DNA from 2 places in the Pantoea sp. SYBGC1 genome. Region 2 is predicted to be linked to the other one. Evidence: predicted binding sites of a transcription regulator. Region 2 holds the regulator's gene; the other holds the start of a gene.

Region 1 (3,394 bases), on a different contig from region 2:
CGTGCTCATGTCTTAATCCTTGATTATGCGAGAATCCGGGTGCCAATCGACACGCCGTTGAAAAGGGTTGGCAGCTGTTCAGCATGACGCCAGCTGGCGATATCGACCGGACGGCCCAGCGTGCGTGCCGCATCCAGCGCAGCGTTGACTTTAACAATCATGCCGTCGGTAATAATGCCCTGCGCAATCAGCTGTTCCGCTTTCGCTGCGGTCATTTCAGCAATACGCTGGCCTTTGCCGTCGAGAATGCCGCTGACGTCAGAGAGCAGCACCAGATCGGCTCCGATAGTGGCTGCCAGCGCCGTCGCTGCCTGATCGGCATTCACATTCATCAGCGCGCCGCCGGCAGTGATGCCAATTGAGCTGATAACCGGCATATAGCCTGCATTAAGCAGCGTGTTCAGCAGCGCAGGGTTGCCCGGCGTGGCCTGCCCGACATGCCCCAGCTCTTCATCAAACTGCGCGACGCTGACCAGTCCGGCATCGCCCAGACACAGCCCGACAGCATTAATGCCGTAACGGGTTGCCCACGCCAGCAGCGTTTTATTCGCTGTGCCCGCCAGCGCGCCGGTAATGATGTCGATTTGATCGGCGGGTGTAACGCGCAGGCCATCTTTCTTTTTCACCGGCAGCACGAGCTTTTTCATCAGTTCGTCGACCAGACAGCCGCCGCCGTGCACAATTACCAGCGGACGCTGATGCTCATTACGGTACGCCAGCAGCGCATCAAACAGCCGGGCCAGTGCTTCTTCGCTATCCAGCAGTACGCCACCCAGTTTAATGATCAGTGGATTGCTCATGGTTACGTTATCCGTCCGTTAAATCAGAGAGAGCGTTTCAGGGAAACCGAAACGAATATTCAGACACTGAATCGCCTGTGATGACGCGCCTTTCAGCAGGTTATCTTCTGCCGCGACCACAATCAGATGTTCATCCTGTACGGCAAACCCGATATCGCAGAACGGCAGGCCCACTACCGCTTTCAGCGCCGGGACGCCGTTGTCATAAAGGCGCACCAGCGGCTTGTCATGATAGGCCGCATAAAACGCGTCGGTTACATCCTGCTGCGTAATACCCGCTTTCAGGCGGCAGGTGATAGTTGCCAGAATACCGCGGGGAAAATTACCCAGATGCGGGGTAAAAATAACCGGCGCGCCAAGATGGGCAACTATTTCCGGATGATGACGGTGGTTAAACAGGCCGTAGGGCTGCAGGCTCACTTCGCAAAAGCTGGTCGCAACATTGGCTTTGCGCCCGGCCCCGCTGACGCCGCTGGTGGCATTGATTACCGGCCACTGTGCGTCATTCAGCAGATCCGCTTTGAGCAGCGGTTTCAGCGCCAGCTGCGCTGCGGTGGGATAGCACCCAGGCACGGCCACCAGCTGTGCCTCTTTAATACGTTCGTGATTCCATTCGGCCAGACCATATACCGCATTATCCAGCCACGCCTGATGCTGATGACTGAAGCCATAGTAGCGGGTGTAGAACGCCTCATCATTGACCCGGAAGGCGCCTGAGAGATCGAAGACCACGCAGCCTGCTTTCAGAAATTCAGGCGCCAGATCGTGGCTGACTTCATGCGCCGTCGCGAGAAACACCACATCCACTTTCTCTGCCCACGCCGCCGGATCGTTCAGCGGCTGCAGCGGCAGATCCACGATACCTTTCAGCTGCGGATGGAGATCGGAGAGCAATTTTCCGGCATCCGGGCTTTGCGCTGAAACCGCTAAAGCGGTTATGTTCATATGCGGATGGCGATTCAGGTAAGTGGCAAGCTCTACGCCAGCATAACCACTGGCACCAACGATCAGCGTATTCAACATCAGGCTGTATACCTTTTTACAGTCAACGTATCGGGTCGCGGCCGTGCCCCGTTGCCCACGATGCCGTTTGCACTTTTTCAGTTCACATGCAGACGACGTTAATGTATTTTTATTCACTATTAGTGCATGAATATTGATACATCCTAACCTAAGGACCGTCAACAGTGAAGTCAAAAATTCCACCTTTTATCGAACTCTACCGCCAGTTGATCGCCTTACCGTCAATCAGCGCAACCGACAGCGCGCTTGACCAGAGCAACGAAAGTTTAATCAATTTGCTGGCGGGCTGGTTCCGCGATCTGGGCTTCAGCGTTGAAGTTCAGCCGGTACCGGGCACGCGACATAAGTTCAACCTGCTGGCGCGCAGCGGGGAAGGCGCAGGCGGACTGCTGCTGGCGGGTCATACTGACACCGTGCCCTTTGATGACGGACGCTGGACACGCGATCCATTTGTCCTGACTGAACATGACAATAAACTTTACGGCCTGGGCACGGCAGATATGAAAGGCTTCTTCGCCTTTATTCTCGATGCGCTGCGCGATGTTGACGTCACTACGCTTAAAAAACCGCTCTATGTGCTGGCGACCGCTGACGAAGAGACCACGATGGCAGGTGCCAAATATTTCTCTGAGTCAGCCCGGCTGCGCCCCGATTGCGCCATTATCGGTGAGCCTACCTCGCTCAAACCGGTGCGCGCCCACAAAGGCCACCTTTCACACGCTATCCGCATTGAGGGCCAGTCAGGCCACTCCAGCGACCCGGCGCGCGGCGTAAATGCGATTGAGCTGATGCACGCCTCTATTACGGAACTGATGAAGCTGCGCCATACCCTGCAAGAGCGCTATCACCATGATGGCTTTGCCATTCCTTATCCGACCATGAACTTTGGTCATATTCATGGTGGTGACGCGGCTAACCGCATCTGCGCCTGTTGCGAGCTGCATATGGATATCCGGCCGCTGCCGGGCCTGAGCCTGAACGATCTGGATGGCTTGCTGAATGAAGCGCTGGCACCGGTGAGCGCCCGCTGGCCTGGCCGTCTGACCGTAAGCGAACTGCATCCGCCTATTCCGGGTTATGAATGTCCGGTCGATCATGAGCTGGTTACGGTAGTGGAAAAGCTGCTGGGCGTGCCGACAGAAGTGGTCAACTACTGTACCGAAGCGCCTTTTATTCAGCAGATCTGCCCGACGCTGGTGCTGGGGCCAGGTTCAATCGATCAGGCGCATCAGCCGGATGAATTTATCGATACCGCATTTATTAAGCCAACTCACGCCCTGATCACGCAGGTTGTGCAGCATTTTTGCCGCTGATAGATAATATGCGGGGCATTTCACTGTTTAATCAGCAAAATGCCCCGTCATTATCTGGCGTTTGCTGATAAGAATAACTTATCTCTCTCCGTCCCCGATAAAACTTATCACTTTCCGCACGTTAGCTGCCTGTTTTCGTCAGTTCAGGCTAATTGACGGAGTTCACAAATCGTGGCTAGATAAAAGATGATGTTATACCCGCTGGTTGGGTCCAGAGGGGTTAAAAGACGATAAGGGTGTCAGGGTCAAATGAACGAA
Region 2 (3,394 bases):
CGTGCAGCGCCTGCTGTTCAAATTCGCTCAGCGTGCCGAGCGGGCGACGTTCGGCAATCCCGTTTTTCCCCAGCAGCAGCGGCTGAGAGAAAAAGCGCGCATACTCACCGTCGCCTTCAACATAGGCGCATTCAACTACGTTGGCCTCACCCTGCAGCGCACGGATCAGCGACAGGCCAAAGCGTGCGGCGGCCTGCCCCATTGAGAGAGTCGCCGATCCGCCACCCGCTTTGGCTTCCACCACTTCGGTGCCGGCGTTCTGAATACGCTTTGTAAGATCGGCGATCTCCTGCTCGCTGAAGCTGACGCCCGGCACCTGCGACAGCAGCGGCAGAATGGTCACGCCAGAGTGGCCGCCCACTACCGGCACCTCTACTTCTCCTGGCTGTTTACCCTTGAGCGCGGCGACAAAGGTATTGGCACGAATGACATCCAGCGTGGAGACGCCAAACAGCCGGTTTTTATCGTAAACGCCAGCTTTTTTCAGCACCTCTGCGGCGATCGCCACGGTGGTATTAACCGGATTGGTAATGACGCCAATCAGCGCTTTGGGTGCCGTGCTGGCTACCTGCGCGATCAGGTTGCGGACAATGCCCGCGTTAACGTTAAACAAATCCGCGCGATCCATGCCGGGCTTACGCGCTACCCCGGCAGAAATCAGAACCACGTCGGCTCCTTTTAACGCCGGGGTGGCATCTTCACCGCTGAAACCTTCAACCGTCACAGCGGTAGGGATATGGCTGAGATCGACCGCCACGCCAGGCGTGACCGGTGCAATATCATAGAGAGAGAGGGCGGAACCCGCGGGTAACTGCGTTTTGAGCAGCAGAGCCAGCGCCTGGCCAATACCGCCAGCGGCTCCGAGAACGGCAACTTTCATCCTGAACTCCTTATTAAGATGGGGCAAAGATATGCCAGAAATCCATCAGCTTACGAGTTTAGTCAACATCTCAGGCGATAGCGACATAGCCGTTGCGCACAGGCAGCCTGCTGCTATCCGCTTCCGATACCGCTCTGTTTCAGAAGCGCCTGAATGATCTTATCGCAGCCAGCAGAGATATACGGCTTTGATCGTCGATCTGGTTGTTACCACGTCAATAGTATAACAACTTTGCAACCTCTGCTTTGCGCGTCAGCGCGCGATTTTGGTGCGTAGCCAGTTTCTGCTAGAATGCCCGTCCCGCGCGGACGTATGGCGAAAGTCTCTGCTGACGCATTGCATAAAAATTCATCTAAATGCATAATAATTTATCAGCTGCAGGCTTGTTGCCTGCTGCGCCTCTCATTCATTGGTAGCTTATGCGTAATCCTTCAAAACAAGACGACCTTATCAAGGCATTCAAAGCCTTGCTTAAAGAAGAAAAATTCAGCTCTCAGGGCGAAATCGTGCAGGCGCTGCAGGAAGATGGCTTTGAAAATATCAATCAGTCAAAAGTCTCCCGCATGCTGACAAAGTTTGGCGCCGTGCGCACGCGCAACGCAAAAATGGAGATGGTCTACTGCCTGCCCGCTGAACTGGGTGTCCCTACCGCTACCAGCCCGCTGAAAAACCTGGTGCTGGATATCGATTACAATGAAGCGCTGGTTGTGATTCATACCAGTCCGGGCGCCGCGCAACTAATTGCCCGCCTGCTCGATTCCCTCGGCAAAGCGGAAGGAATTCTGGGTACTATCGCCGGCGATGACACCATTTTCATCACCCCGGCGCGCGCTTTTACCGTCAAGCAGCTCTATGACGCGGTACTGGTGCTGTTTGAGCAGGAGCTGTAGCACTTCTCTGCCGGCGGCCAGTCTGCCGGCACCTTCTGGCGTTCAGATACCTGATATCTTCTGTTACTCCATCCCGCCTTTATCGCTAAAGGTTATCAGGCCTGCTGATATAGGTCGGACCTTTAAGCTCTTGTCACACTCAGCCATATATTCTCCTGCCTGCAACCACTCTTTCACCCGTTTTAACTGATTTTCTCGCCAGCATGCAGCGGCATTGACCATAAACTTTGGCACGAAAAGTTAATTTGACGCAGATCACTGTTTTTGCGAAAAAAAAGAGCATGGCGGATGAAAAATAGCCGATTTTAATAACTTAACGTTATAAAAAGGTGGCATAAGGATAAAGGATAACAACGAAACATTATTAGCGAAGTATTAATTTCCTGCGTGATTAGATCTATACTTCTTTTCGTGACGCAAATCACACTAACTAAAAAGATAAAAATCACAGACGAGGAAAATACCATGAACGTTAAAGCGGCTATCGCCACCCTGAGCATTCTCTCTGCACTCTCATTTGGCGCTTCTGCAGCAGATTCTATTTCTGCCGATCAGGCAGCGAACCTGCAGTCGGCCGGCACCATCAGCGTCAGCGGCGTAGGCGGCTCGCCAATGGATATCCACCAGCAGCTGAATGCGAAAGCCGATGCGCAGGGCGCAAAAGCGTATCGTGTTATCGAGGCTTATAACGACAACACGTACCACGCTACAGCTGAACTCTATAAATAACTGTCAACCGGCGTGATATAACGCCGATGCTAATCGACGACCCGCTTACTCTGGTGTAGCTGCAGGTTGTTGATGCTAACGAGGAGATACATCATGAAAATCAAAACAACTCTTGCAACGGCTGGCCTGCTCTCTCTGTTTGCCTTTGGCGCTTCTGCGGCTCAACTGGTTACCAGTGAATCAGCACAAAATCTGCAGCCTGCTGGCAGCACCATCTCAATCAGCGGTACCGGCGGTTCACCAATGGATTATCGCGAACAGCTTTCTCAGAAGGCTGATGCGCAGGGTGCCAGCGCTTACCGCGTTATCGAAGCACGTACCGGCGACAGCTATCACGTGACCGCCGAACTCTATAAGTAATTCCTCGTCACCCCTGACGAACCCTTTGGCCCCGCTTTGCGGGGCCCTTTTTGGGTTGTATTACTGAGCGGTAAAGCGGAGCTGGCCCTCCAGCTCCTCTTCTGCCTTTTCAAATAGCAGGATCAGTGCGCTATACCGGCGTTTCTGCCCTCTCCCCAGATTAACGAAGACAATTTCCAGCGGCAGCGGAAGCTGTTTACCGCTCATCACCCGCCAGAGATCGTCCGGATCGCGAATAGCGGCCTCGTTCAGCATAAAACGCTCGCCAAACTGACTATAGAAGTGGGCCTGATCGACAATTTCATCAAAATCGAAACGCTCGGTTCGCATGCTGTATCCTCCTGCTAAGAGAGACCGCCCAGATGCAGCGCTTTGACTTCCAGGTACTCTTCAATACCCAGCACTGAGCCTTCACGTCCCAGACCTGATTCTTTGATCCCGCCAAACGGCGCCACCTCAGTAGAGACCGCGCACTCATTGATACCGATCATCCCCGCTTCCAGCGCGGCAGCGACGCGGAACACCCGCTGCAGAT

The links. The regulator ArgR, encoded in region 2, controls arginine synthesis, uptake and breakdown. The targets are predictions, from matches to a motif close to ANTGAATAAAAATACANT.
Region 1: argC (N-acetyl-gamma-glutamyl-phosphate reductase) is a predicted target of ArgR. The motif match lies at 1,924-1,941, and genes of this name have one in related genera.

Annotation. Positions count from the first base shown of each region.
Region 1 is NZ_JBXUNM010000011.1:113,447-116,840, reverse strand. It holds gene AC2CF9_RS16080 (argininosuccinate synthase) at 1-9, opposite strand, end outside; gene argB (acetylglutamate kinase) at 24-800, opposite strand; gene argC (N-acetyl-gamma-glutamyl-phosphate reductase) at 819-1,823, opposite strand; gene argE (acetylornithine deacetylase) at 1,988-3,136, shown strand; gene ppc (phosphoenolpyruvate carboxylase) at 3,386-3,394, shown strand, end outside.
Region 2 is NZ_JBXUNM010000015.1:31,050-34,443, reverse strand. It holds gene mdh (malate dehydrogenase) at 1-880, opposite strand, end outside; gene argR (transcriptional regulator ArgR) at 1,300-1,770, shown strand; gene yhcN (peroxide/acid stress response protein YhcN) at 2,236-2,499, shown strand; gene yhcN (peroxide/acid stress response protein YhcN) at 2,593-2,859, shown strand; gene AC2CF9_RS17505 (barstar family protein) at 2,920-3,189, opposite strand; gene AC2CF9_RS17500 (NAD-dependent succinate-semialdehyde dehydrogenase) at 3,204-3,394, opposite strand, start outside.